4 regions of the Nocardia sp. CS682 genome follow, and region 4 is predicted to be linked to each of the others. Evidence: riboswitches for the same ligand, from Rfam matches in the RefSeq annotation. Region 4 holds a riboswitch; each other region holds the start of a gene.

Region 1 (7,248 bases), 1.3 Mb from region 4:
GCTCTCGCGCGGCGCGGTGGCCCGGGTCGGCCTGCTGGCGGTGGGGGCGGTCGGCTGGGATCTGTTCCTCGACCCGCAGATGGTCGCCGACGGGCAGTGGACGTGGTGTGACCAGAGCTCCGGACTGCCCGGTATCGCCGAAATTCCGTATACCAACTACCTGGGCTGGTTCACGGTGGCGCTCCTCATGGGTGGGTTGCTGACCGTGTGGGAGCGCGCGGCGCCGGGGCCGGTAGGTATGTCGGAGCCGGCGGCGGGGCTGGACACCGTTGCCCGGTTCGCGGTGCCGGTGGCCGTATTCCTGTGGACGTGGCTCGGGTCCGTCCTCGCGCACGCGGTGTTCCTCGGGCTGCCGTTCTCGGCCGGTTACGGCGGGATCGGACTGGCCGCTCTCGGCCTGCCACTGCTGCGTCACCTCGGCTTTTTCTGCCCGCGGCCCGATCCGCCGGACTAGCCGAAGCACATCGCGGCGCCCGTTCCGCCCGTCGCGTGGGCATCTGGACGGATGGCCTGGCACGATGTCTGCGTGCAGCCGAGTCCCGTCACCACGATCCCCGATGCCCCGGTACTACCGTCGCCGCGGACGCCCCGCCCTGGAGCGCGTGTCGCCGCGGCCGTTCTGCTCGCGGCGTTGCTGGTCCCCGTGCTCGCGGGTTGCCTGCGGGTGCAGGTGTCGATGGGTGTTTCGTCCAACGACCGGGTGTCCGGGCGGATCGTCGCCGCGGTCGTGCCCGTCGAACCCAATGACAAGGGCCCGCAGCTGAAGGCGCCCGACTCGCTCGCCGCGAAGGTGCGGGTCGAGCCCTACACCCAGGACGGGTACGTCGGCAGCCAGGTGTTCTTCGAAGACATGTCGTTCGGCGAGGTCGGCCAGCTCGGTCAGCTGTCCGAGCAGACCCAGGGCATGTTCCAACTGCAGTTCCAGCGCAACGGCGACCTGGTCAGCCTCACCGGCCGGGTCGACCTGAAATCCGTGCCGCCGCACGGCTCCGACGTCCAGTTCACCGTCGCGTTCCCGGCCCGTGTCGCCAAGACCAACGGCAACCGCGAGGGCGACAACATCGTCTCCTGGAAACTGCCCGCCGGCGACGTCTCCCCGTTGCGCGCCGAGGTCAGCTACGCCGACCCCAACACCCGCTCGTTCGCGGGCTGGGCTGGCATCGTCGGCGGCATCACCCTGGCCGTCGCCGCCGTCATCGCCGCCATGGCCTACATGGATCGCAACCCGCCCGCGCCGGGCGCCCCCACTGGCCTCTCCTGGAGTCGCTGGTGGAAAACGGTCAAGCAGGGCCGCTGAGCGAGGGCCGACTCGCGTTGCGCAGGAGCCCGATCAGCGGATGGTCCGGGCTGACCTGGGCCGGCGCCGGGATTTCGGTGGTCGGCGCTGGAATCGCGCTGTACAACCGGATTACGGTGCGGCAATTGGTCGCGAGCCCGATCGAGGTGGTCGAGCCGGTGACCGTGTGCGTGCCCGCTCGGAACGAGGCGGCGCGACTGCCGGGATTGATCGCCGATCTGCGGGCGCAGCGCGGGGTGACCCGCATGAGTGTGGTGATTCTCGATGACGCGTCGGATGACGACACCTTTGCGGTGGCGGTCGACGCGGCGGCCGGAGATCCGCGAATCACGGTGCTGCGAAACGAGACCGCGCCCGCGCCCGGCTGGACCGGTAAGGCTGCCGCGTGTGTGCGACTGGCCGATTCGGTGGTGACTCCGGTGCTGGTTTTCGTGGACGCGGATGTGCGGATGGCACCCGGCGCGATCGCGGCGGCGGTCGGCGAGTTGCGCAGGCGGCGGGTCGCATTGGTTTCACCGTGGCCGAGGCAACGGGCGCAATCGCCGGTCGAGGCACTGGTGCAGCCGCTGCTGTGCTGGTCGTGGGCCGCGACACTGCCGATCGCGGTGGCCGATCGGAGCCTGCGACCGTCCACTTCGGTTGCCTGCGGGCAGTTCCTGGCGTTCGATACCGCCGCCTACCGCGCCATCGGCGGGCATGCCTCGGTCGCCGCCAGCGCGACCGAGGATCTCGACATCGCCCGAACACTGCGCCGCGCAGGGCAACCCACTGTGCTCGTCGCCGCAGGACGCCTGGCGAGCACCCGGATGTACGAGGGCGCAGCCGAACTCGACGCGGGCTACACCCGCTGGCTGTGGTCGGCATACGGCGGCACCGTCGCGGGTGGCGCGACCGTGGGGACCCTTGCCGCCCTGGCCTATTGGCTGCCGCCGTTGGCCGCACTCGGTGGCCATGGCGCTCTCCGCCGGGTCGGTCTCTTCGGCTATGTGGCCGCGGTCACCGGTAGGCTGCTGGCTCGCTCCACCGAGACCGGCGGTCCACTCGCCCGCACCGATGTCCTTGCGGCCCTTGCTCACCCGTTCTCGGTGGGCGCATACCTCGTGCTGTGGGCACGCTCCCATCGCGCTCGACGACGGGGCACGTTGCGCTGGAAAGGTCGCGCGGTCTAGGGGACCTCGGTGATCCCCACCGTCGGCAGGAAGAAGCACGATTTGCCGCCGTTTTCGACCGTGCCGAAGACCGCAGCCAGCACGGTGCCTTGACCGGTGTCGACCGGTACCGCGCGGACTCCGCCCATCGGCAAGGCGGCGAAGAAGAAGTCCTGGATGGCGCGTTCGGCCATCGGACGCAGGGCGGCCGGGACTTCGGCGGGGATCATCGCGCGGAACACCGTGGACAACGGGCCCATCGATGCCATGCCGCCGCGACCGCTGGTCAGGTTCAGCCAGGCGACCTGCATGCCGGTGGTGTCCGGCCCGTCCTGGCCGAGGCCGTAGGGCACGAAGGTGAACATCGTCTGGCCCGCCTTGACGGCGGCCAGGTCCAGGCCGGGGATGGCGATCGTGGTCTTGGGCCACGGGCCGGGCACGGCGGCGGCCACCGCCGGGGCGAGGCCGAGGGAGGTGCCGTTGAGGCAGTACGCGGACGCGGTCGGGTAGAGGAACGGCTGCATGCCTGCGGCGCGCAAGCCGTCGACCGCGGTGTTGTAGACGCCGAACAGCTCGCTGAGCGTGCTGGTGCCGGTCTGGGCGGGACGGTCGGCCGCGGCAGGCGGCGCCGGAGCGGCACCTGCCGTCGGTGCGGCGAGCGCCAGCGCGACCGAGCAGCTCGCGACGGCGGACAGTATGGTCGAACGGCGCGGTACAGCCACGGAGACCTCCCTCATCATCGACGCAATCGAAGGCTGACGGTACTCCGCAAACGCTGTGAACAGGCGATATAGGCGACGGCAAGCCATCGGCGTGTCCCTGCGCCCACACCGCGGCGGCACCCCCGATATCCGGCCCGCGGCGAGGTTTACGCTCACGGTGATTAGTTCCCTTGTCCCAGGGTTCGCCTGCTGGGCATGATAATTCGGCCCGACCCTGACATCAGCCGGTGTCCGGATCGGCGACAACCATCCAGAGCGACCGAGAGACCTGGCTCGTCGACGTCGCAGCAACCCCCCGGTTCACCGGGTGCGGGTGCTTCCGCCGGGACCGATGGAGGAACCGAAGTGACCATTTCCGCTGCCCCGGGCACCCGCTGGGGCCGTCGCCACATCGATCAGTGCAAGGTGACCTCCGCGAGCTGTCGGGGCTGACCCGCAGCCAGTCTGTGCACCCGTCGCTGGCCGGGTGATGTGACCGCGGCCCGATGTGGTGCGGTCTCGTTCGTTCTTCCGAAGGACCTCGACATGAGTGCGTCCGCCACCGCCGTGCCCGGCGACACCGACGCCGGCGACGATCCGGTTGCCACTACGACTCACCTGCCCGATACCGAGGATGCCGCACCCACCGTGGCCAAGACACGGCACCCGTGGCGGTGGGTGGTCAGTGCGATCGCGCTCATCCTGCTCGCACAGTTCATCCACGGCTTGGTCACCAATCCCGGCTGGGATTGGCCGACCTTCGCGCAGTACATCACGGCGAAGTCGGTGCTCGCCGCACTGAAGGTGACCTTGGAACTCACCGCGTGGGGTACCGCTCTCGGCTTCCTGCTCGGCACCGCGCTGGCCATCGCGCGACTGTCCAGCAACCCGGTGCTGCGGGTGATCTCCTGGTGCTACATCTGGGCGTTCCGCTCGATTCCACTCATCGTGCAACTGCTGTTCTGGTTCAACATCGCCTACCTGTACAACACGTTGTCGGTCGGCATCCCGTTCGGACCCGCGTTCTTCACCTTCGAGGTGAACGGCGTGATCAGCGGATTCACCGCGGCGGTGATCGGACTCGCGCTGCATCAGGCGGCGTATTCGGCCGAGATCATCCGGGCGGGCATCATCTCCGTCGATGCCGGACAGCTGGAAGCCGCTGCCGCGCTGGGCATTCCACGGGTGCGCCAGTTCCGCACCATCGTGGTTCCGCAGGCCATGCGGTCGATCCTGCCCAATGCCACCAATGAGGTGATCAGCCTGTTCAAAGGCACCTCGATCGTGTCGGTGATGGCGATCGCGGAGCTGTTCTACCAGGTCCAGGTCATCTACGGACGCAACGGGCGGGTGGTGCCGCTGCTGCTGGTGGCTACCGCCTGGTACATCGTCCTCACCACCATTCTCTCGGTGGCGCAGTACTACATCGAACGGCACTACGCCAAGGGCACTCAGCGCACGCCACCGCCGTCACCGGTCCACCGGGCCTGGCAGAAGCTGCGCGAGGTCGCCGAATCCGGCGCCACCGCACCGCGCGGAGCGACCCGATGACCGCCGCGCCCGCCGTCGAGGTCCGCGGCGTCCGCAAATCCTATGGCGCGCAGGAGGTCCTGCGCGGGGTCGATCTGACGGTGCGCTCCGGCGAAGTGGTGACGGTGATCGGCCCGTCCGGCTCCGGCAAGTCCACCTTGCTGCGCGTGCTCAACCACCTGGAGGCCCTGGACGCGGGCACCGTGCGCATCGACGGTGAGCTGATCGGATATCGGCTGCGCCGCAACACCTTGCGCGCGCTGCCCGACCGCGAGGTGCGCAAGCAGCGCTCCCGCATCGGGTTCGTGTTCCAGAACTTCAATCTCTTCCCGCATCTGACGGTGCTCGACAATGTCACGCTCGCACCGCTTTCCGCGCAACGCCGCGACCGCAAGGAGGTCGAGGCCGAGGCGCGGGTGTTGCTGGAACGAGTGGGCATCGGCGAGCTGGCCGACGCCTACCCGCGCAGGCTGTCCGGTGGGCAGCAGCAGCGGGTGGCGATCGCGCGGGCACTTGCCTTGCGCCCCAGGGTGATCCTGTTCGACGAACCGACCTCCGCGCTGGACCCCGAACTGGTGGGCGAGGTACTCGACGTGATCCGCGATCTCGCGCACGGCGGCACCGCACTGGTGATCGTCACCCACGAGATCGGCTTCGCCCGGGAGATCGCCGACACCGTCGTGTTTCTCGACGCAGGCGCGATCGTCGAGCAGGGGACGCCCGATGCGGTCCTCGACAATCCGCGCCACCCGCGCACCCGCGCCTTCCTTTCCCGAGTCCGCTGATGAACAGGTTTCCGATGAAGCTCTCCGCCCTGGCCACCGCCGCCGCGACCGCGGTCGTACTGCTGGCCACCGGCTGCACCGATCCCGACGCGGAATCCGCGCCCACTGGTGCAATCACTTTCGACCTCTCCGCCGCGCAGGCCGGCCGTGTCCGCGCCGCGAAGGTGGACAGCATCGCCGCCGAAGTGCCGCAAGCCATTCGCGACCGCGGCACCCTGGTGGTGACCGGCTCGTCCGGTACCGCGCCGCCGCTGCGTTTCTACGCCGACGACGACAAGACCGTAGTCGGCTCGGAGGTCGACTTCGCGTCGCTGGTGGCCGACATTCTCGGCCTGAAACTGGATGTGCGGGTGGCGGATTGGGCGCAGAACTTCGTGCGCATCGACTCCGGTGAGGTCGACGCCTTCATCTCCAACGTGACGGTGACCGAGGAGCGCAAGGAGAAGTACGACTTCGCCACCTACCGCAACGACACCGTCGCGCTGGAGGTGCCGAAACAGAGCACCCTCGAGTTCAAGGACCGTACGAGCCTGGCGGGCAAGCGAATCGGCGTCGGCAGCGGCACCAATCAGGAACAGCTGCTGGTGAAGTGGAACGAGCAGAACCGCGCGCAGGGTCTGGCGCCCATCGACATCGCCTACTTCCAGCAGACCAGCGACTACTACCTGGCGCTCGCCTCGCAGCGGCTGGACGGCTTCATCGGCCCCAACCCGACCGCGATCTACCACACGGCCACCGCGAAGCAGACCAAGATCCTCGGCACCTTCTCCGGCGCGGGCGACGCGCTGCAGGGCGAGATCGCGGTGCTCACCAAGAAGAACAGCGGGCTGGTCACCGCCGTCCAGAAAGCACTGAACCACGCCATCGAGCACGGCACCTACCAGCAGGTGATCGATCGGTGGGGTCTGCAGAGCGAGCAGGTCACCGAGTCGCGGATCAACCCGCCCGGCCTACCGAAGCAGCGGTGACCCGGTGACGCAACAGCTTTCGGCACAGGACCTGCGGGTGCACCGGGTCGCCCAGGACGACCCGCTGGCCGCGCCGCTGCTCGCCGAGCTCGCCGTCGAGTACAGCAGCCGCTACGGCCGCAGCCCCGGTGAGATGCACGCGTCGCTGCGCGACTATCCGGCCACCGAGTTCGCGCCGCCGCACGGCGCGTTGCTGGTCGTCACCCGCGACAGCGAGCCGGTGGCGGGCGGGGCCTTCCAGCGCTACGACGCGGAAACCGCTGAGCTCAAACGGATCTGGACGGCTCGCGAACACCGCAGGCAGGGGCTCGGGTTGTTCGTGCTCGCTCAGCTCGAGGCCGAGATCGAGCGGCGCGGCTACCGGCGTATCTATCTGACCACCGGTCCGCGGCAACCGGAGGCCGTCGGCCTCTATCTGGCCGCCGGATACACCGCGCTCTACGACCCGGCCGTGCCCGCCGAGGAGCTCGGCAAGCACCCGTTCGAGAAGCGACTGCCCGCGGTCACCGACGCACTGGGAGCATCCGCATGAAGTTTCTCCTGTTCACCTTGGTCACCCGGGTGCCCGACCCCACGACCGGTCGGCTGCCTGGCACCAGGGAGCGCCTGCGCGACGTCGTCGCACAGGCCAGGCTGGCCGAGGATCTCGGCTACGACGGCTTCGCCGTCGGCGAGCGGCACGAGGATCCGTTCCTGTCCTCGGCTCCCCCGGTGATCCTCAGCCACATCGCCGCGGTCACCTCCCGCATCACGCTGTTCACCGCCGTCACCACGCTCAGCCTGCTGGATCCGGTGCGGGCCTTCGAGGACTACTCGACG
Region 2 (7,248 bases), 3.5 Mb from region 4:
GCGGGCGCGCCGGACAGGAGCAGTGCCGCGGCCACGACCAACAGGGCCAGCCGCGGTAACCGTCGCAGGGTCAGCACGGTCCACCCGAGGGCCGCGACCACGCGGGTGCGCGGCCCGCCCCGGTCACGTCGGTGCTGATGTTGTCTGGATGCCATTGCGTTCTCCTTCACAACTCATCACGAGGTGCTCCCGTGCGAGACTCGAAATACCTGCTGGCTCAGGGGAATTACCTCGGGTGCCCGGCCGGGGCGGCCGGGCATCCGGTGATGAATCAGTGCTGGGTCGGCGGGGCCTTCCGCTCGATCGCGGCCTTCATCGCGTCCAGCCCGATCAGGTTGAATTCACGACCGAGCGAGCGCATCAACGAGTTCTGCGTCGGCCGGTACACCCCGCGCTTGTGGTAGACCGCGCCCTCGTAGGTGCCGACCACGCCACCGTCCGGCGACTGCTTGCCGAGGTACTCGTACCACTTGGCCTTGTTCTGCTGCATCTGCGCGCTGGTGTAGGTGGAGGCGTTCACCTCGCGCGGCTCGCGCCCGGTGTAGCGGTCGTTCGGGTAGTCGTACTCGTCGGCCAGCCCGGCCACCGAGTGCCCGAGCTCGTGCACCACGATCTGCCCCGACTGCGCGTTGCCGCCGGACGACGTCGCCACCTTGCCGCCTGCCCCGCCGTACTTGGTGGTGTTGGCCAGCGCGACCACCTGGTCGACCTCGGGCGCCAACCGGGCGTACTGCAAGGCCTTGGTCTCGTTCACACACAGCAGCCGCTCGGTGCCGCCGCACCAGAACGTCATGTCCAGGGCGGTGTTCCGCATGGTGCCGCGTGGATCGTTGTCGACGCCGGACTGCTGAGACACCACGTTGACCGCCCAGACGTTGAACGAGTTCTTGTAGCTCTTGAACGGTTCGACCTGGGCGATCTCGTTCCACCGGTTGACGGCGTGCTGCTTGTAGATGTCCAGCTGGCTCGAGGTGTACCCGTCGCCGACGAACACCAGATCGAACCGCTGACTGGACGGCCCGGTCTGCTGGATCGTCACCACGTCGGCCTGCACCGCCGAGCGCGGCGCCGGGGCTTCCGGGCGGACCGGCAGGACCACGCGAGCGATGGTGCCGTCCGGGGAGAACACTTCTCGTTCTTCGGTGGGGGCGGCCGATCCGGTCGCGACCGACATCGCGACGATGATCAACGCGCCGAGCATGATTGCGAACATGCGTCGTAACAAGGGCATGGCAAAGCTCCTCGAGTGGTTCGCGATTTCGACCCGGACGGCGCGGGCCGCGCTTCGGTCTGTCGAATTCCTCATCAAGGAACCACATTTGGTCCGGCAACTCGACTGAGGAATAACTGGGGAATGGATTCGCGGATTGCCGATCCGCCGGGCTCGGGTCGGCACCGCACACCGGTCAGGCAGTATGGGACCGTCCGTGCAGCTGATGAGGAGATCTCGATGGCATATGTTCCCGAACCGGCCAGGTACGACGGCGCGATGCGTTATCGCCGGTCAGGACGCTCGGGCCTGGATCTGCCACTGCTCTCGCTCGGCTTCTGGCACAACTTCGGGGACGACCGCCCCTACCTCGCCCAGCGCGAAATCGCATTGCGCGCCTTCGATCTGGGCATCACGCATTTCGACCTGGCGAACAATTACGGGCCACCGTACGGCGCGGCGGAGATCAACGCCGGACGCATTCTGCGCGAGGATCTCGCACCGTACCGCGACGAACTCGTCATCTCCAGCAAAGCGGGCTGGGATATGTGGCCCGGTCCGTACGGGCAGGGCGGCGGGTCGCGCAAGTATCTGCTCGCCTCACTCGATCAGTCGCTGACCCGGCTCGGGCTCGACTATGTCGACATCTTCTATTCGCACCGGTTCGACCCGACGACTCCGCTGGCGGAGACCGCGGCGGCGCTGAATACCGCTGTCCGTCAGGGGAAAGCGCTCTACGTAGGAATTTCTTCGTATACCGCACAGGATTCGGTCACCATCGCCACCATGCTGCGGGAACTCGGCACTCCCCTGCTTATCCATCAGCCGTCGTACTCGATGCTCAACCGGTGGATAGAGACCGAGGGTCTGCTCGACGCGGCCGGTACGGAAGGGTTCGGCGTCATCGGCTTCACCGCGCTCGCACAGGGGCTGCTCACCTCGAAGTACCTCGACGGCATTCCACCGGAATCTCGTGCTGCCCAAGGTAAGTCGTTTCAGAACGAATTACTCACCCCGGCGATGATCGATCGGTTGCGCAAGCTCGCCGCGGTCGCCGACCGGCGCGGGCAGACGCTGGCGCAACTGGCGCTGTCCTGGGCGCTGCGCGACGACCGGGTCACCTCACTGGTGATCGGTGCGTCCACCACCGATCAGCTCGAGCAGAACGTCGCCGCCCTCGACAATCTCGAATTCAGCGCCGACGAGCTCGCCGAAATCGACGCGCTGCTCGATGATGACGGCGAAGTCGATCTGTGGCGATCGGCGCGCCGAGGGACTCTCTGAACGGTATTGCCGCGCCCTCGAGCGGGGGAACGTGCTGTTTTCGATCGACCCGCCGGGGAATTCCGAGCGGGTGAGGATTTATGCCGATCGGGCTCCCGTCGCCGCCCGTCAATTGGTCACGGATCTGCTGGTAGTGGCCTGGGTATACGCCTCGGTCATGGCTGCGCTGTGGGTGCACGACCTGGTGCAGAAGCTCGGCGTGCCCGGCCAGAAGCTGGAAGGTGCGGGCGGCGGCATGGCCGACAGCCTCGGTGACATCGGCCGCAAGGTCGGCCGGGTACCGATGGTGGGCGACGATCTCACCTCCCCGTTCGAGCGCGCGGCCGCGGCGGCGCGGTCGATGGCGGAGGCAGGCAGCGACCAGCAGGCCCTGGTCAACGATCTCGCCATGGCCCTCGCCATCGGATTACTGATCGTCCCGCTCGGGCTGGTGCTGTTCCTCTGGCTTCCGTTGCGGGTGCGCTGGATGCGCAGGGCCGCAACAGCAGCCCGCCTGCGCGCCGTCCCCGGCGGACGCGATCTGCTCGCCCTGCGCGCCCTCGCCAATCAGCCGCTGCGCAAACTGAACCGGATCGACCCGGATGTGGTCGACGCCTGGCGGCGCGGCGACGACGACACAGTGCGCCGACTGGCCGCACTCGAACTGCGCGGCCTCGGCCTGCTAGGGGGTTGACCTGGTGCGACGTCCCGCACCGCCGGGTTGAATTCCTTCCATCCGGATTCATAACTCAGCGCGATTCTAAAGCGTGACAACGCTTCTGACGGGCGGCACGCTTACCTCAGGTCAAGAGTGCCAGCGTCAAGTCCCCGGCTAGCTGGCCGGCAACCCTCCAACCGCGGCGGGGTGCCCCGGGTCAAGACCAGGCCGAGCCGCGTAATGCGGTCCGGGCAAGCGCGGGCTCCGTCGGTGTGTTGGAGCCCCTCGAGAGACGGGGGTCGACTCATGTCCGAAACGCCCTCCCTTCTCCTGCCCGGGCCTGTGCCCGGTCCATCGAGCGACAACCAGAGGGGAACGACATGACCACGGCCACGCCAACTCTCGGAGACCGCGTGCTGGACACCACCAGGCAGGGATTCGACCACGAATCACTGACCGCACTGCTGAACGGCGACGTGCACGCGGTGCGGCTCGCCGGCTTCGTCCGGCCGGACGCGCTCGACCACCTGCGTAAGGCCTTCGTCGGCAGGCAGGACCACGGCCCGCTCGCCACCGACCCGCAGTTCCGGCGGATCGGGCACGCGTTCTCGGAGACGAGCACCGACGCCGGGCGCGGACGGTACTTCGACGAGGCGCGCGACAATATCGATCGGCTGCGCGATATCGCCTCGCCGTATTCGTATCCCGCGGACGACCTGCGGCTACTGCTCGACGAGATCTGGCCGGCCGGCGCGAGTTTGCTGCGGCGCAATGGGCAGGCCTTCTTCGCCGGTGTTGCGCGCTACCAGCTGGCGGGGGTGGATCTGGAGCCGCACACCGACAATGTGGGCCGCAACCTGCCGTCGGACTTCGATATTCGGATCACTCGGCAACTGTCGGTGAATGTCTATTTGGACGTGCCGGAGCGGGGCGGCGAATTACAGATCTGGGACGACTATCCCGATGAGCGCGAGTATCGCGACCGATCCGGCGACCGCGTATACGGCATCGACCGTGCCGCGGTCGGCGATCCGGCGCTGGTCATCACGCCGCGCGTGGGCGATGCGATCTTCATCGATCCGCGCCGGGTGCACGCGGTCGCGCCTTCCCAGGACCGCCCCCGCATCACCATCGGCCTCTTCATCGGAGTCACCGATCCCGCCGCGTCGCTGAAGGTGTGGAGCTGATGACCACGACTACGCTGCTCTCGGCGTCGCACAAGGCCGCCTACGACCTACGCTCGGACGGCATCACCACAGACGGCCGCTCCACCGTTCTGCTGGTCAGCGTCGGCGCGGACTATCACGAGGGTGAAAAGCTCGCCGCGACCATCGATTTGATCAATCGCTCGAACTTCGGGCGCTGCGCGATCGCCGTCGCGGACACCTTGCAGCGGCACAACCTCAGCGGCGGCACCGATAGAGACCGGCACGCTCGTGCGCGCATCGCCGGCGACCAATGGATCGCCCGTAACCAAAGCTATCTGGACCAGATCGACTGCCCGACAAACATTCTGCGCTGGGACTTCGCGCTGTCCCATCCCCGGTACGGCGATCTCTACGACGCCATCGAGCACGCCTACGAGACCGACGAGCCGTATCGGCATGCCATCGACAGCACCATCGACCGATTCATCGAGCGGCGGCTGGCGCGCGAACCCGACGTCGACCAGGACGCGGTCCGGACCTCCTGCCGCGCATATCTTTTGGAGGAATGCCCGATCATCATGCCGCTGTGGGCGCACGAGGGTTTCGACTTCGTCATCTACCCGCAGCGCATCTCCGCCGCGATGGGGCGCACGCGGGAACTGTTCGTCGAACCCGAGCATCCGGATCGCGTCGCCTGGCTCCCTTTGCGATTCAAGAAGCGCAAGTCGGCGCTGAACGCCGCGGCGGAGGCACAGCTGTGACGCTCGAGATCCCGGCCAAGCGGCGGGTCATCGGGTTCGGCGGGCTGGCGGTGGCGTCGTTCCTCGGGTGCATCGACCTCACCATCGTCACCACCGCGCTGCCCGCCATCGGGGCCGACTTGCAGGCCGGTACGTCGAATACCGAACTGACCCTCGGTGTTTTCCTGATGGCGCTGTCCATGTTCATGGTCACGGCGGGGCGCGTCGCCGATCACCTCGGACGCCGAAAGGTGTTGCTGTTCGGGCTCGCCCTGTTCGTGGTCGCGTCGGCGGGGGCGGCGGCTGCCTCGTCGATCGGCATCCTGCTCGTCGCGCGCTTCGTGCAGGGTGCGGCGTGTGCCGTGCTCTACACCAGTACCTCGACGCTGGTGGAATCGCTTTTTCCGCCGGGGGATCGAGGCAAGGCCATCGGCTGGCTGTACTCGGTGAACGGCCTGGGGTTGGCCATCGGTCCGGTGCTCGGCGGTCTGCTGGTGCCCAGTCTGGGCTGGCAGTCGATCTTCTGGATCAACATTCCGCTCGGCCTCGCGGCCCTGGTCGCAATTGCCTTCGCCGTCCCCGGGTACCGCCGGACACCACCGGCGGTACGGACTGGGCCGGACAGGTCGTTGTCGCATTCGCCGTCGTGTCGGCCGTCGGCATCTTCGTCCTGGGTGACCTGCGGGGATGGCTTTCCCCCTGGGTCCTCATCGCTGCGGTTGTCCTGGTGGTCTCGGTCGCGGTGGGGATCGTCGCGGAGCGGCGGGCGGCGAATCCGTTGATCGACCCGGCACTGTTCGGCAATCGGAGATTCGTCGCCGCGATCGTCTCGGATTTCTCGCTCGGGCTGTTCTATGCCGCTGCGCTGCTGGTGATTCCGACGTATCTCACCCAGGGACGCGACTTCGACGTGCGCCAAGCGGGGTTCGTGCTGCTGCTCGTCAGTGGCACGCTCGCGCTCGCCTCGCCGGTCGCGGGGCGGTTCGTTGATCGGTTCGGCGCACATTCGTTGCTGCCGTGGGGGTTCGGGTTGTTGACCTTCGCGGGAGCGGGCATCGCCTGGTCCGCCTTCGGCAATCTACTGGCGGTCCTGTTCGTCGCTCTGGTGCTATTCGGCGCGGGGTGGGCCTTGGTGCTGGGACCCGCGACCGTGCTGGCCATTTCGACGGTGCCGCCGAATCGATCCGGTTTCGCTGTCGGTGCTTCGTGGACGTTCCACAACCTCGGCGGGGCTATCGGGGCGGCGGTGGCGACCGTCGTCTTCGGGCAGATCGGTGTCTCGACCGGCGACGCGACGGGACGGGTGGCTTCGATCATCGCGATAACCAGCCTGATCGCCGCGGTCCTGGTGGTGGTCCTCACTGCCGGGCGGGCCGAGAAGACGGTGGCGGCCGACCAGCCGGTGCCCGTCGAGGCGGCCACGTAGTTTCGATGCGGCAGTTCTCGCCGACGTGCGAGAACTGCCGCAATACTCCGAAACTACGCAATACGCCAAACGTGAAAGTAATTCTGTTCACAAATAAGACCGCTAAGTTTGCGCCGGTCGACCGCGCACGGTCGACTGGGGCGTATGCCCAGCGAGCGTTCGACAATAAGCAGACGCAGGAATTTCATTCCTCGCCTGCGCCGCCGCAACCTCGATGGCTACGAGATGGTTATTTCCGCGCCCGAGAAAGCGACGCGGGACGAAAAACAGAACGCCAATCGTAATGTTCTGATCGTGGCGCTGTTCGCCGCCCTCGGCGGCATGCTCTACGGCTACGACACCGGGATCATCTCCGGCGCGCTGCCCAAAATGTCCGCGCAGTGGGGTATCGACCACACCCAGCAGGAGATTCTCACCGCCGCCATTCTCGCCGGTGCCGTCGTCGGCGCCCTCATCGGCGGGTCCCTGTCCAAGTCGCTGGGCCGACGGAAAACCATCTTCATCATCGCCTGCGTGTTCGCCGTGGGGGTCGTGGCCTGTGCGCTGGCGGTAGACGCGTGGATGATGACTATCTGCCGGTTCTTCCTCGGCCTCGCGGTCGGTGCCTGCTCACAGATCGTGCCGACCTACATCGCCGAACTCGCCCCGCCGCACCGCCGCGGCGCGATGGTCACCTTCTTCAACCTCGCCATCGGTGTCGGCATCTTCCTCGCCAACCTGGTCAGCGTTGCCGCGGGCGGCACCTTCGAGGCCAGCGACGACTGGCGGTGGATGATCGGCATCGCGGTCATCCCCGCGATCGT
Region 3 (7,248 bases), 1.7 Mb from region 4:
AGGGTGTATTGACAGTATGACAATAACGCTGCGCCTGCGCCGGACGCCCTCCCGTCCGGCCCCGCACGGTCGAGGCGCGGTCCGGGAATGCCGGTCCACTTACGATGTCCACGCGGCGTCCGCCGTGCACCGGCTCACCCGGTACGACACAATCCCAGCAGCGCACTATTCGCGGGAGCGTCCGGCGAGCCTGCGCGGTGAGGTGGAGTCATGCGGGAGCCCAGCGAGGCACGATCATGAGTGCTGCGGGTGAGGTCATCGTCGGCCTGGTCGTTCTCGTCGGTCTGTTGGGCATCATCATCCCGATCCTGCCCGGCGTCATTCTGATCTTCGGCGCGATCGCGGTGTGGGCCTTCGTGACCGGCGGCGCGACGGCCTGGACTGTCTTCGCCGTCAGCGCGGCTCTGCTCGTCCTGTCCGGCGTCATCAAGTACACCTGGCCGGGCCGGAAGATGAAGGACGCGGGCGTGGCCAACCGCTCCCTGGTGCTCGGCGCGGTCCTCGGCATCATCGGCTTCTTCGTGATCCCGGTGGTCGGCTTGTTCGTCGGCTTCGTGCTCGGCGTCTACCTCTCCGAGCTGCACCGCCTGCGCGTCGGGCAGCAAGCCTGGCAGGCAACGGTGCACGCGCTCAAGGGCGTCGGCCTGTCCATGCTCATCGAACTCCTGGGTGCCCTGCTCGCCACCGGCATCTGGGTGGTCGGCGCGATCGCCACCTAGTTCACCCCGAGCAGGTCTTCCTGCATCGAGTCGTGTTGTCTACCAGCGCTACTCGATGATGGGCAACGGAATGGTGTCCACCGCTTCGGGTTTGGGGAGACTGTCGCGGCGGATCGGCAACGTGGGTTGTTCGGCGGTGTACAGCGGCAGCGTGGGCGCCGGGTCGGCGGGCAGAGCGCGGACCCGGGCGGGCAGCCGATAGAAGGCGCGGGCGTTGTCCTCCAGGACGGCGAACATGTCGGTGCCGACCACATCGCAGATGAGGTCGACGTCGGAGTCGCGGAAGGGGCGTCCCGCGCGGGTACCCGGCAGGTCGGTGCCGAACATCAGCGCCTCGGGATTGACCGCGTGGATGCGGCGCAGCGTGTCGGCGACGTTCATCGAGACACGGCCGAAACCGGTCGCCTTGACCCTGGCGCCGCGATCGACCAGATCGAGCAGGAACGGCAGGCCCTCCTCGGACATGCCGAGATGGTCGATGGCGAAGACCGGCAGCTTGGAGATGACCGGCTGCAACGAGGCGAGCATCTGACCGTCGATGTAGACCTCGACGTGCCAGCCGACCAGCTCGTGCGCGCGTAGCGCCTGCAAGGTCATGCCGGTGATGTCGGCGGCGGCGCGTTTGAGGTTGAACCGCAGCCCGCGCACGCCGATGCGGTCCAGCTCGAGGATCTCGTCGTCGGTGGCGTCCAGATCGAGGCGGGTGACGCCGACCCAGCCCTCGCCCAGCTCGGCGAGGGCTGCCTTCAGATACGTCTGATCGGTGCCCTGGAACGACCCGCTGACCACGGCACCGCCGCCGACGTCGAAGCGCGACATGCGCTTTCGATAGTCGGCGATGGTGAAGTGGCCGGGCAGGTAGCCCTCGTTCTCGAACCGCGGGAACCGCGGATCGAAGATGTGGAAATGGGCATCGAACACCTGTACAGAATGCCTCAGGACGCGTCGTTCCGCTGTTACGGACCCAACAAGCGCGTCGGGTCAGACCTTGTGCGGCTCGCTGGCGCGCAGCATGTCTTCCCGCTCGACCACCTTGACGCGCTCGCGACCCTCGGGCTCGCCGAGCGAGCGCTCGTGCGCGTCCAGGCGGTACCAGCCCTGCCAGGTGGTGAACGGAATGCCCTTGCCCTCCAGGAACTCGGTGACCGCGTCCAGCTCCGGCCGCTCGGCCGGGGTGAAGTTCGCGCTGTCGTCGAGCAGGCAGGCCACGGTCTCGTTGGCGTCGCCCTTGGTGTGGCCGATGAGGCCGACCGGGCCGCGCTTGATCCAGCCGGTGACGTAGGTGGCCGGGACGTAGCGGTCGGCGCCGTCGGCGTTCTCGTCGGCGATCACCCGGCCCGCCTCGTTGGGCACGGTGCCCGCCTGGTCGTCGAACGGCAGGTTGGTCAGGTTCTGCGACAGGTAACCGACGGCCCGGTAGACCGCCTGCACGTCCCATTCCTTGAACACGCCGGTGCCCTTGACGTTGCCGGTGCCGTCGAGCTGGGTGCGCTCGGTGCGCAGGCCGACGACCTTGCCCTCCTCGTCGCCGAGGATCTCGGCCGGCGACTCGAAGAAGTGCAGGAACAGCTTGTGCGGCCGGTTGCCGACGTCGCGAATGGCCCACTGCTCGAGCGTGTTCGCGATCATGTCGACCTGCTTGGAGTGCCTGCGCGCGGCCTCGGAGCCCTCGTCGTAGTCGATGTCCTCGGGGTCGACGATGACCTCGATGGTCGGCGAATGATCCAGTTCGCGCAGTTCCAGCGGGGTGAACTTGGCCTGCGCCGGGCCACGGCGGCCGAACACGTGCACCTCGAGCGCCTTGTTGGCCTTGAGGCCCGCGTAGACGTTCGGCGGGATCTCGGTCGGCAGCAGCTCGTCGCCGGTCTTGGCCAGCACCCGGGCCACGTCGAGCGCGACATTGCCGACGCCGAGCACGGCGACCTTCTCCGCGTCCAGCGGCCAGGTGCGCGGCACGTCCGGGTGCCCGTCGTACCAGGACACGAAGTCCGCCGCACCGTAGGAGCCGTCCAGCCCGATGCCGGGGATGCCGAGCGCGCGGTCGGCGTTGGCGCCGGTGGAGAAGATGACCGCGTCGTAGAACGTGCGCAGGTCGTCGAGGGTGATGTCGGTGCCGTAGTCGATGTTGCCGAGCAGGCGCACCTGCGGCTTGTCGAGGACCTTGTGCAGGGCGGTGATGATGCCCTTGATGCGCGGGTGGTCCGGCGCGACGCCGTAGCGGATGAGCCCGAACGGCGCGGGCATGCGCTCGAACAGGTCGATGCTGACCTCGGCATCGGACTTCATCAGGGCGTCGGCGGCGTAGATCCCCGCGGGTCCGGCGCCAACGATGGCGATGCGGAGCGGGCGAGTCGCTGCACTCTGTTCGGTCATCTTTTACGCGCACCCTTTTGGTTGAGAAACAAATACGGCGTCTTCCTTAGCCTAGGCTAAGTTACGCGCTGGCTGGTTGCACCTGACGATGCGGACACCGGAGTTGTCGGCTCGTGGCCATTCCGGTCGCGGCTATGACAGCAGGCCGCAGTCTCGCGATTCTATCGGTGGTGGCGAAGGCGGCCGCCGCCGGTGCGTGAACTGAACGGATGCCGCGCGATCCGTTCTGTCCGGCTTACCCGATCTCGCGGCGCTGATTCCCCTGCAATGCGGCGGGCTTCGCAAGGCCTGGCTGCGCGCGGTGGGGGTGAGCGCCGGATAGGCCCGCCGACCAGGGATCATGCTCGTATGAGCAAAGAGCAGCAGCCTGCGGAGGACGAAGTCATCAAGGTCGATCAGACCGACAAGCGTTCCGTCGCACCGTTCATCGCGGCCGCCGTCATCGCGGTGCTCGTGCTCGCCGGGATCGTGATCGGCGGGGTGCTGTCGCCCGCTGAGAAAAATGTCACAGAATCCGACCGGATCGCCGCCGCGGTGCGCGGCTTCGTCGAGGGCTCCAACAGCACCGATCTGGTGCCCCCACCAGGCACGGGCTGCCCGGGCTTCGACCCGAAACGCTCCCCGCTGGCCGGGCGCTCCGGCGGCGGAAAGACCGTGGAAATCACGAAACTCGTCGATCCGAAGGTGGACGGCGATCGCGCGATGGCGACGGTCACCACCAAGGTCGACGGCGACGAGGCCACCTCGACCTGGAATCTGACCCGATCCGGCGACAAATGGCTGGTCTGTAATTGAGCATTCTCATACCGTGAGCAGCCGTTTGACAGGGTGACCCCTGTCGAGGCAATCTCAGCAGAAGGTCATGAGAACCAGTGTCAAGCCCCGGCAATACTGGTCGGCAACCCTCCTCCGCGGTGGGGTGCTCCGGGTGACGACCTGGCCGCGCGTCAAACCCGAGCGCGGCAAGTGCGGATTCTAGGAGGGTCCAGATGAGTTATGCCGGTGACATCACTCCCCAGCAGGCCTGGGAACTGTTGCGAGACAACCCCGAAGCCGTCCTGGTCGACGTGCGCACCGAGGCCGAATGGAAGTTCGTCGGCGTGCCCGACACCAGTTCGATCGAGCGCCCGACGGTACTGATCGAGTGGGTCGACTCGACCGGGACGCGCAACGGCGAGTTCACCGAGCAGCTGGTCAAGGCGCTGGACGGGCACGACCGGGCGGCGCCGGTGATCTTCCTCTGTCGCTCCGGGCAGCGCTCCATCGGCGCGGCCATCGCCGCGACGCAGGCCGGTTTCGGCACCTCCTACAACGTGCTCGAGGGTTTCGAAGGCCCGGTCGACGCGAACGGACATCGGGGCGGCAGCGGCTGGCGCGCCCTCGGCTTGCCGTGGCGGCAGTCATGAGTAGCTGCTGTTCGCTCGACGCGTGGTCGCGCAGCGGTGTCGTCAGGGGGCAGTGGGTCGTAGGGAGGCAGTCGTGATCACAGGTGGTGCTTTCCACAAGCCGCTTCCCGAAGGGGTCGGTCCCGCGACGCTCGGTGTGCGCGGGGGTTTGCGGCGCTCCGGTTTCGAGGAAACCTCCGAGGCGCTGTACCTGACCTCCGGTTTCGTCTACGAGAGCGCGGAGGCCGCCGAGGCCGCGTTCACCGGTGACGTCGAGCATTTCGTCTACTCCCGCTACGGCAATCCGACGGTCGCCATGTTCGAGGAGCGGATGCGGCTGCTCGACGGCGCCGAAGCGTGTTTCGCGACCGCGAGCGGAATGTCGGCGGTATTCACCGCTTTGGGCGCGCTGCTCGGCGCCGGTGATCGGCTGGTGGCCGCACGCAGCCTGTTCGGGTCCTGCTTCGTGGTGTGCAACGAGATCCTGCCGCGCTGGGGCGTGGAGACCGTCTTCGTCGACGGCGAGGATCTGGACCAGTGGGAGCAGGCGCTGTCGGTGCCCACCCAGGCGGTGTTCTTCGAGACACCGGCCAACCCGATGCAGACCCTGGTAGACGTGCGCCGGGTCACCGAGCTCGCGCACGCCGCGGGCGCGAAGGTGGTGCTGGACAACGTCTTCGCCACCCCGCTGCTGCAGCGCGGTTTCGAACTGGGTGCCGATGTCGTCGTCTACTCGGGCACCAAGCACATCGACGGTCAAGGCCGGGTGCTCGGCGGCGCCATCCTCGGCGCCAAGGACTACATCGAGGGTCCGGTGAAAACGCTGATGCGCCATACCGGTCCGGCGCTGAGCCCGTTCAACGCGTGGACGCTGCTCAAGGGTTTGGAGACGATGCCGCTGCGCGTGCGCCACTCGACCGAGTCGGCCCTGCGCATCGCCCGCTTCCTGGAGACCAACAAGGCCGTCAGCTGGGTGAAATACCCCTTCCTGGAGTCACATCCGCAGCACGACCTGGCCACCGGCCAGATGAGTGCGGGCGGCACCGTGGTCACCTTCGAGCTGAACGCGCCCGCCCACGAGGCCAAGAAGCGCGCCTTCGAAGTGCTCAACCGCCTGCGCATTGTGGACATCTCCAACAACCTCGGCGATGCCAAATCCCTGATCACCCACCCCGCCACCACAACCCACCGCGCCATGGGCCCCGAAGGCCGGGCCACCATCGGCCTCTCCGACGGCGTGGTCCGCATCTCCGTCGGCCTGGAGGACGTCGAAGACCTCCTCGCCGACCTCGACCACGCCCTCGGCTAGCAACGAACGACGAAGGCTCCACCCGCCGCTGCGACGGGTGGAGCCTTCGCTGTCGATCAGGCCAGGGCGCGCAGGCGAGGGGCCAGGTCGCGCTGGAAGAGGTCGAGGAAGCGGCGCTGGTCGTGGCCGGGGGCGTGGAACACCAGGTGGTTCAGGCCGGCGTCGAGGTAGGGCTTGATGAGGTCGACGGCCTGGTCGGGGTCGCTGGCGACGATCCAGCGCTTGGCGATCTGCTCGATCGGGAGGGCGTCGGCGGCGGCCTCCATCTCGATCGGGTCGGTGATGCTGTGCTTCTGCTCCGGCGTCAGGCTCAGCGGGGCCCAGAAGCGGGTGTTCTCCAGTGCCAGTTCGGGATCGGTGTCGTAGGAGATCTTGATCTCGATCATCCGGTCGATGTCCTCGACGGTGCGGCCCGCCTTGGCGGCGCCCTCGGCGACCGCGGGCATCAGCTTCTCGGTGTAGAGCTCCATGCCCTTGCCGGAGGTGCAGATGAAACCGTCACCCGCGCGGCCCGCATAACGCGCGACCAGCGGTCCGCCCGCCGCCACGTAGATCGGGATGCCGCCCTTGGGCACGTCGTAGATCGACGCGCCGACGGTGTTGTAGTACTCGCCCGCGAAGTCCACGCGGTCGCCCGTCCACAGCGCGCGCATGAGCTCGACCGCCTCGCGCAGCCGTGCGAAACGCTCCTTGAACTCCGGCCAGTCACCCTTGTACCCGGTGGCGATCTCGTTGAGCGCCTCGCCGGTGCCGACACCGAGCATGATCCGGTCGGGATACAGACAACCCATGGTGGCGAAGGCCTGTGCGATCACGGCCGGGTTGTACCGGAAGGTGGGGGTGAGCACCGAGGTGCCGAGCTGGATCCGCTCGGTGCGCTCGCCGACCGCGGCCATCCAGGCCAGCGAGAACGGCGCGTGCCCGCCCTTGTGCCGCCACGGCTGGAAATGGTCGCTCACCGTGGCACTGTCGAGGCCGTGTTCCTCGGCCAGCACCGCGATCTCCACTAGTTCCCGCGGCCCGAACTGTTCGGCCGAGGCCTTGTATCCGAGCTTGAGCTCACCCATGTGCGCCACTCCTGTCGCTTCGCTGCACACCTGCGGTGCGGGCATTCCCGCACCCTTGTCGACCGCCGACACGCTGCGGTCATGTCTCGCTGCAACCGCAACGAGGTTACGGACCTTCCCGCCTTCGGCGATCGTATGCGCCCGGTCCGACGCGCGCACATAGCCGTTTCCGGCCCGTGGTCGGCGCCCGCCAGTGTGCGAAGGGTCGCATCGACACGGACCTCCCCCCGGAACCTCTCTGATAGCGGACAATTGTCTGGTGACTGACGAACCGATCCTGTCCTATCTGACCGACATGGACGGTGTGCTGGTGCACGAGGACCAACTGGTGCCCGGCGCCGACGAGTTCCTCGCCGAGCTGCGCGCCAACGAGACCCCGTTCCTGGTGCTGACCA
Region 4 (7,248 bases):
ATCGAACACGTCCTGGAACGTGTCCTTGAACATGCCGTCGTAGGCCTTGAGGATGGTGTTCTTCGTCGAGAGGTACACCGGATAGTTCTGCTGCAGGCCGTAGTTGAACGAGGCCCGCGCGAAATCGATGATCGAGTTCTTGAAGTTGTACATGCCCATGACGACGCCGCCGTCCTCGGGCATCTTCACGACCTCGTGCTGGATCGGCTCGCTGCCGTCCTCCGGCGTGAAGGTCAGGGTGACCGTGCCCGCTTGGTACACCTTGAAATCGGTGGCGCGGTACTGGTCGCCGAACGCGTGCCTGCCGATGATGATCGGCTTGGTCCATCCGGGGACCAGGCGCGGCACGTTGGAGATGATGATCGGCGCGCGGAAGATGGTGCCGCCGAGGATGTTGCGGATGGTGCCGTTGGGCGACCGCCACATCTTCTTCAGGCCGAATTCCTTGACGCGGGCCTCGTCCGGGGTGATGGTCGCGCACTTGACGCCGACCCCGTGGCGCTTGATCGCCTCGGCCGCGTCGACAGTGACCTGGTCGTCTGTCTTGTCCCGGTACTCGATGCCCAAGTCGTAGTACTCGAGATTCACATCGAGATACGGATGGATCAGCTTGTCCTTGATGAACTGCCAGATGATCCGGGTCATCTCGTCGCCGTCGAGTTCGACGACGGTACCTTCAACCTTGATTTTGGACATGGATCTTCGTGTCCTCCTAGGATGGTGCCCTCATTGCACGGCCAGGTGAACACGCTTGTGAGCGGACCCCAGCTGTTCCAACAGACAACGTATATGCCCCGCGTTGTCCGCGAGACGTGTGGTGCAAACAAGACAAGCGTACTGCTGCCGATGATCGCGGTGTGCGGGCAGCCCCCCGAGTGAGAAACCCCACGAACTTACTGACAGGTAGGTCATTGCGCAATTCGCAGGTCGCCGCGCCGGATGCACACGGTCCGCGCACCGCCGGGCAGGCGACACGCGGACCGCGGGGTGGTCGCGTCGATCAGACGCCGACGTGCACCGGGCGTGCACCCTCCTCAGAACCTTCGATCAGGTTCTCCGGCCGGTCCCGGATCATCAGCGCGATAACCGGCACGGCGGCGAGGAAGAAGCCCGCACCGACATAGAACGCCACGTCGTAGCTGTGGATCGAGGCGCGGGCGACCAGGTTGTCGATCGTCGGGTGATTCTCGGCGTAGGTCTTGGCCGTCTGCACCGAGATGGTGGTCAGCAGCGCCGTGCCGACCGCGCCACCGACCTGCTGCGCCGCGTTCAGCAGCGCACTGGCCACGCCCGAGTCCTCTTCCTCCACCTGATGCAGCGCGACCGTCTGCATGCCGACGAACAGCGGGCCCATGCCGAGTGCGATCAGCACCTGGGCGGGCAGCACGCTCGTCGCGAAGCCGTCGCCGAAGTCCAGCTGAGCCAGCCACACCAGACCGAGCACGCCGAGCACCGCACCGGCCACCATCAGCGGCCGCGGGCCGATCTTGGGCAGCAGCGCGCTGGTGATACCCGCGGAGATCGCGATGCCTGCCGGGAAGGGCAGGAAGGCGAAGCCCGCCTTCAGCGACGAGTAACCCAGCGTGATCTGGAAGTAGTAGCTGAGGAACAGGAACATCGCGAACATGGCGATCGGTACGAGCAGCGCGGCGAGGAACGCGCCACCCCGGTTGATCTCACCCGGAATATGCAGCGGTAGCAGCGGATTGGCCGAGCGCCGTTCGATCACCACGAAGGCGATCAGCAGCGCGGTCCCGGCGACGAGCAGGCCGAGGGTGCTGCCCGCCAGCCAGCCGTCGTCGGCGGCGCGGCTGAAGCCGTACACGATCGCGATCAGACCGAGCGTCACGGTGACCGCGCCGGGCACGTCGTAGCCGCCGGTGCGCGGCGTCGGCACATCCTTGACCACCCACGCCAGCGCGCCGAGCAGGGCGAGCAGCGCGATCGGGGTGTTCACCAGCAGGCACCAGCGCCAGGAGGCGTACTCGGTGAGCGCGCCGCCCGCGATCAGGCCGAGCGCGGCGCCACCCGCGGAGATACCCGCGAACACGCCGAATGCCGTTGCGCGCTCACCGGGTTCGGTGAAGGTCACCGACAGCAACGACAACGCGGCGGGCGCGAGCAAGGCCGCGAACGCACCCTGTAGTGCGCGCCCGGCGAACATCTCGGCGCCGTTCTGCGCCAGACCGGCAAGTGCCGACGCGGCGGCGAAACCGACCAGACCGATGATGAAGATCCGGCGTCGCCCCAGGTAGTCGGCGAGCCGGCCGCCGAGCAGCAGCAGGCCGCCGAAGATCAGCGTGTAAGCGGTCAGCATCCACTGCTTGTTGCCGTCGCTGATGCCGAGATCGTGCTGCGCGAACGGCAGCGAGATGGTCACGATGGTGGCGTCGAGAACCACCATGAGCTGGGCCAACGCGATTGCCGCGAGAGCGAACCAGCGGGCGGAACCCCCTTGTTTGTCCGGTACTTCTACCGCTTTCGCAGTCTCGGTCACCGTGGTCTCCTCATCCTTAGAAACTGTGTGGCTATCCTGGCATCCGACGACATTTGGCGTCAAGCGAAAAATGTCGCAGTCCGACATTTGACGGTTAAAGACACGAAAACACTAGGTTGCGATAGGGTGTGAACATGCTCGAGTCACCGACGCCGACGAGCGCGAGTACCGCAGCGGAGCCCCCGGCTGCCCCCTCGACCGCAGGGCCGAACGCCCATCCCGGTCTCCGGGAGCGCAAGAAGCAGAAGACCAGGTTGCGCATCATTGAGGTCGCACTGAACCTGTGCGACGCACAGGGATTCGACGCGACGACGGTCGAGCAGATCGCCAACGCCGCCGACGTCTCGCCGCGCACGATCAACCGATACTTCGACAGCAAAGAGGACATCGTCCTCGGTCCGTTCCAGGACTTCGGTGAGACGGTCGCGGAGACCCTGCGCACACTTCCCGTCACCGGCAACGAACTGGAGTCGATCCGGGAGGCATTCCTACGGGTGATCGACCACGCCGCGAACGAGTCCGCCGAGGGACCGGTCTCGTTCCGGCAGTTCCAGCAGATGCAGCGGATCATGCGCGGCAGCCCGTCGGTCAGCGCGCGCAGCCTCGAGTACGCCGACAGCAAGAACGTCGCGATCGCCGCGGTGGTCGCCGAACGACTCGACAGCACCCCCGACGCGCTGCCGGTGCGGCTGATCCTCGGCGCCTGGCAGCTCATCGGCCATCTCGCGATGGAGTGCGGCGAGAGCATGTTCGACTACGACAATCCGCAGGCCGCCGCCGCGGCCGGCCGCGACTCCTTCACCACCGCCTTCGACGAGTTCACGCGCGTGTGCGGCGGCGCGCGGCCCGGCGCGACCCGCTGAGTTCGGCGCCGGATTTCGGTCGCCGATCGAGCGCCGGTTATGATGCCGTCAGGTCATGAGTGCCAGCGCGAAGCCCCGGCTCGCTGGACGGCAACCCTCCAGCAGCGGTGGGGTGCTCCGGGTGATGACCGGGCTCTCGAAGGTCGAGAGCAAGCGCGCTTTCCAGGAGGTTCCCGAAATGTGTTGTTGTACTTCGCCGTTGCCCCGATAACCCGTTAGTTCTGGCGAACAACCTTTTCTTTGGAGCAAAGCTCATGAGTGATTCCACCGTGCCCGCGGCCGACCTCGACCCGACCGCGCAGTGGTCTTTCGAGACCAAACAGGTGCACGCGGGACAGGCCCCCGACAGCACCACCGGTGCCAGGGCCCTGCCCATCTACCAGACCACCTCCTACGCCTTCCGCGATACCGAGCACGCCGCCGCGCTGTTCGGCCTCGCCGAGCCGGGCAACATCTACACCCGGATCATGAACCCCACCCAGGACGTGGTGGAGCAGCGCGTCGCCGCGCTCGAGGGCGGTGTCGCCGCACTGCTGCTGGCCTCCGGACAGGCCGCGGAGACGTTCGCCATCCTGAACCTGGCCTCGGCCGGCGACCACATCGTGTCCAGCCCGCACCTCTACGGCGGCACCTACAACCTCTTCCACTACTCGCTGCCCAAGCTCGGCATCGAGGTGTCCTTCGTCGAGGACCCCGACGACCTGGACCAGTGGCGCGCGGCGATCCGGCCGAACACCAAGGCGTTCTACGGCGAGACCATCGCCAACCCGAGCAGCGCCGTCTTCGACATTCCCGGTATCGCCGCCGTCGCGCACCAGGCCGGGCTGCCACTGATCGTCGACAACACGGTGGCCACCCCCTACCTGATCCAGCCGCTGACACACGGGGCCGACATCGTCGTGCACTCGGCGACCAAATACCTCGGCGGGCACGGCGCCGCGGTGGCGGGTGTGATCGTCGACGGCGGCACCTTCGACTGGACGGTGACCGACGCGCAGGGTCAGCCGCGCTTCCCCGGCTTCACCACCCCGGACCCCAGCTACCACGGTGCGGTGTTCGCCGATCTCGGCGCGCCCGCGTTCGCGCTCAAGGCGCGCGTGCAACTGCTGCGCGACCTCGGCTCGGCGGTCTCGCCGTTCAACGCGTTCCTGATCAGCCAGGGCATCGAGACGCTGAGCCTGCGCATCGAGCGGCACGTCGCCAATGCCAAGGCGGTGGCCGAATTCCTGAGCACCCATCCGGACGTCGAGAAGGTCATCTACGCCGGTCTGCCCTCCTCGCCCTGGTACGAACGCGGTAAGCAGCTGGCGCCGAAGGGCCCCGGTGCGATCGTCGCCTTCGAACTGCGCGGCGGTGTCGATGCGGGCAAGAAGTTCGTGGACGGATTAGTCCTGCACAGCCATGTGGCTAACATCGGAGATGTGCGCTCCCTCGTGATTCACCCCGCGTCGACCACACATTCGCAGCTGACGCCCGAAGAGCAACTGCTCGCCGGGGTCACTCCGGGCCTGGTCCGCTTGGCGGTGGGGATCGAAGGGATCGACGACATCCTGACCGATCTGCGCGCCGGTTTCGCGGCGGCGGCGACGTGAAGGTGAGTACCGAACCGAGTGTGGCCCGTTCGTCCGGGGTGGCCCTGCCGCCCCCGGACGGGCGGCTCGGCATCATCCCCATCGGCGACGTACGGCTGGAGAGCGGTGCGGTCATTCCGCAGGTGCATCTGGCCGTGCAGCGCTGGGGTGAGCTGTCCCCCACACTGGACAACGTGGTGCTGGTCGAGCACGCGCTGACCGGCGACTCGCACGTGGTCGGGCACCCGGACGACATCCATCCGCTGCCCGGCTGGTGGGACGGGATGGTCGGCCCCGGCTGTCCGCTCGACACCGACGAGTGGTGTGTCGTCGCGACGAACGTGCTCGGCGGCTGCAAGGGCAGCACCGGGCCCTCGACGCTGGCGCCCGACGGAAAGCCTTGGGGCTCCAGGTTTCCGGAGATCTCCATCCGGGACCAGGTGGCCGCCGAGGCGGCGCTGCTGGATCGGCTCGGCATCGCGCGGCTGGCCGCCGTCGTCGGCGGGTCGATGGGCGGCATGCGTGTACTGGAGTGGATGGTCGGCGCACCGGATCGGGTCGGCGCCGCACTGGTGCTGGCCGTCGGCGCCCGCGCCACCGCGGACCAGATCGGCACGCAGACCACCCAGATCGCCGCGATCAAGGCCGATCCGGACTGGCAGGGCGGCGATTACCACGACACCGACCGCGCGCCGATGACCGGCATGGGCATCGCCCGGCGGATCGCGCATCTGACCTATCGCACCGAGGACGAGCTGGACCACCGGTTCGAGAACAGCGCGCAGGGCGCCGAGGATCCGTGGCGCGGCGGCCGGTACGCGGTGCAGAGCTACCTGGACCACCAGGCCGACAAGCTCTGTAGCCGCTTCGATCCCGCCACCTACGTGCTGCTGACCGAGGCGATGAACCGGCACGACATCGGGCGCGGCCGCGGCGGGGTAGCGGCGGCGCTGGCCGCGACGCCGGTGCCGTGCGTCGTCGGCGGGGTCGACTCCGACCGGCTGTATCCGCTGCGCACGCAGCAGGAGCTCGCCGAGGGGCTGCCCGGCTGCGATGGACTCGAGGTCGTGCACTCGCGCGACGGGCACGACGGGTTCCTCACCGAGGCCGCGGCGGTATCGAAGTTGCTGACCGAGACGATGCGGTTGGCGCAGCAGAGTCGTCAACCTGCCAGCTGAATTCGTCTCGCGCACAGCCGTTTCGCCGCGCCGCCCGAGTCGGTCACTCGGCTTCACGCGCCGCACTCAGATCCAGGTTCGGGTGCACGCGCCGGGCTCGGGTTCGCTTGAACCGCTGGGACTTTCAGGCGCGCCAACGACAACACGCGCGCAGACTCGCGCTGGAAGCTCTATGCGTCAGCATCTTTCGATGAGGGCGCGCCCATCAGTAGGCCGACGATGGCGTGCACGAATCCCTGCAGGCGTTCGCGGGGATACTCGTCGGGTTCGCTGACCGCCAGCCTGCCGAGCATCTCGGCGACCTGCAGCAGCGAGTTGGTGAGCAGCGCGGAATCCACTCCGGCCCAGCGTGGTTCGAGTGCGGTGCCGACGCGCACCAGCGCCTCGGCCTGATCGAAGATGCCCGCGCGGGAATGCCGCAGTGCCTCACGGTATTCGTCGGGGGCATTGCCCGGCCCGGCGAGGATCAGTCGCCAGCGGGTCGGATTCTCCAGTGCCACACCGACGAACGCCTCGACGGTGGCCGAGGCCGCGACCACCGGGTCGGCGCCCATCAGGTCGTTCGGCAGGGTCGCGGCGACCTGTTCGAGGCCGCGCTCGCGCTCCCGTTCCAGCAGCGCCGCAACGAGTTCGGCGCGGGTCTTGAACACGGTGTAGAGCACCGGCTTGCCGACGCCTGCCTCCTGGGCGACCGCCTCCATGCTCAGCTCGTGCAGCTCCACCCGGCTCAACACCGCGAAGGCGGCGTCGAGCAGCTGAGCCCTGCGCTGTTCCGGCGGCAGGCGTGGCGCATAACGCCGGCGCGGCCGGTCCGCCGCGGTGCGCGATGTGGTCACTGCCGCTTCACCTCCATGCGCTCCATCCTGACAGCATCGCGGCCGCGATTCCGCATCCCGTCGGGCACAAATGCTACGCAACCGTTGTATTCATTGCGGACAATTGCTACGGTTGCGTTGTATTCACCCCCGGTGCCGGGGCGATCACCGCAAAGGAGCACGTGATGCAGTTCGATCCGACCACCCTGCGCCGGGACGACTACGGGTTCTTCGGCCCCGGTTCACCCAGCTGGAAGGTCTGGACCGCACCCACCGCGGTCATCGGCTTCCAGCGGGCCGTCGTGCTCGAACACTTCGACCCAT

The links. Region 4 has a riboswitch for S-adenosylmethionine ahead of DMB37_RS26070 (bifunctional o-acetylhomoserine/o-acetylserine sulfhydrylase). Riboswitches for the same ligand answer to the same signal wherever they lie in the genome.
Region 1: another riboswitch for S-adenosylmethionine. It lies ahead of DMB37_RS32080 (amino acid ABC transporter permease); the one in region 4 lies ahead of DMB37_RS26070 (bifunctional o-acetylhomoserine/o-acetylserine sulfhydrylase).
Region 2: another riboswitch for S-adenosylmethionine. It lies ahead of DMB37_RS01935 (2OG-Fe(II) oxygenase); the one in region 4 lies ahead of DMB37_RS26070 (bifunctional o-acetylhomoserine/o-acetylserine sulfhydrylase).
Region 3: another riboswitch for S-adenosylmethionine. It lies ahead of DMB37_RS18735 (rhodanese-like domain-containing protein); the one in region 4 lies ahead of DMB37_RS26070 (bifunctional o-acetylhomoserine/o-acetylserine sulfhydrylase).

What each region holds. Positions count from the first base shown of each region.
Region 1 is NZ_CP029710.1:7,084,964-7,092,211, reverse strand. Features, by position in the region: gene DMB37_RS32100 (carotenoid biosynthesis protein) at 1-454, shown strand, start outside; gene DMB37_RS32095 (DUF3153 domain-containing protein) at 527-1,297, shown strand; gene DMB37_RS32090 (glycosyltransferase family 2 protein) at 1,330-2,466, shown strand; gene DMB37_RS32085 (hypothetical protein) at 2,463-3,167, opposite strand; SAM riboswitch class I at 3,411-3,505, shown strand; gene DMB37_RS32080 (amino acid ABC transporter permease) at 3,693-4,697, shown strand; gene DMB37_RS32075 (amino acid ABC transporter ATP-binding protein) at 4,694-5,461, shown strand; gene DMB37_RS32070 (ABC transporter substrate-binding protein) at 5,461-6,429, shown strand; gene DMB37_RS32065 (GNAT family N-acetyltransferase) at 6,434-6,961, shown strand; gene DMB37_RS32060 (LLM class flavin-dependent oxidoreductase) at 6,958-7,248, shown strand, end outside.
Region 2 is NZ_CP029710.1:411,348-418,595, forward strand. Features, by position in the region: gene DMB37_RS01915 (Xaa-Pro dipeptidyl-peptidase) at 1-155, opposite strand, end outside; gene DMB37_RS01920 (M64 family metallopeptidase) at 272-1,231, opposite strand; gene mgrA (L-glyceraldehyde 3-phosphate reductase) at 1,451-2,494, shown strand; gene DMB37_RS01930 (hypothetical protein) at 2,565-3,167, shown strand; SAM riboswitch class IV at 3,277-3,395, shown strand; gene DMB37_RS01935 (2OG-Fe(II) oxygenase) at 3,512-4,318, shown strand; gene DMB37_RS01940 (tRNA-dependent cyclodipeptide synthase) at 4,318-5,040, shown strand; gene DMB37_RS41160 (MFS transporter) at 5,037-5,801, shown strand; gene DMB37_RS01950 (MFS transporter) at 5,699-6,445, shown strand; gene DMB37_RS01955 (sugar porter family MFS transporter) at 6,590-7,248, shown strand, end outside.
Region 3 is NZ_CP029710.1:4,155,402-4,162,649, reverse strand. Features, by position in the region: gene DMB37_RS18755 (DUF456 domain-containing protein) at 237-719, shown strand; gene DMB37_RS18750 (amidohydrolase) at 768-1,640, opposite strand; gene DMB37_RS18745 (FAD-dependent oxidoreductase) at 1,701-3,092, opposite strand; gene DMB37_RS18740 (hypothetical protein) at 3,441-3,887, shown strand; SAM riboswitch class IV at 3,951-4,067, shown strand; gene DMB37_RS18735 (rhodanese-like domain-containing protein) at 4,082-4,498, shown strand; gene DMB37_RS18730 (O-succinylhomoserine sulfhydrylase) at 4,572-5,786, shown strand; gene fgd (glucose-6-phosphate dehydrogenase (coenzyme-F420)) at 5,843-6,853, opposite strand; gene DMB37_RS18720 (HAD-IIA family hydrolase) at 7,149-7,248, shown strand, end outside.
Region 4 is NZ_CP029710.1:5,809,644-5,816,891, reverse strand. Features, by position in the region: gene DMB37_RS26085 (NADP-dependent isocitrate dehydrogenase) at 1-696, opposite strand, end outside; gene DMB37_RS26080 (MFS transporter) at 1,001-2,497, opposite strand; gene DMB37_RS26075 (TetR family transcriptional regulator) at 2,632-3,360, shown strand; SAM riboswitch class IV at 3,412-3,522, shown strand; gene DMB37_RS26070 (bifunctional o-acetylhomoserine/o-acetylserine sulfhydrylase) at 3,615-4,952, shown strand; gene DMB37_RS26065 (homoserine O-acetyltransferase) at 4,991-6,109, shown strand; gene DMB37_RS26060 (TetR/AcrR family transcriptional regulator) at 6,280-6,945, opposite strand; gene DMB37_RS26055 (oxygenase MpaB family protein) at 7,110-7,248, shown strand, end outside.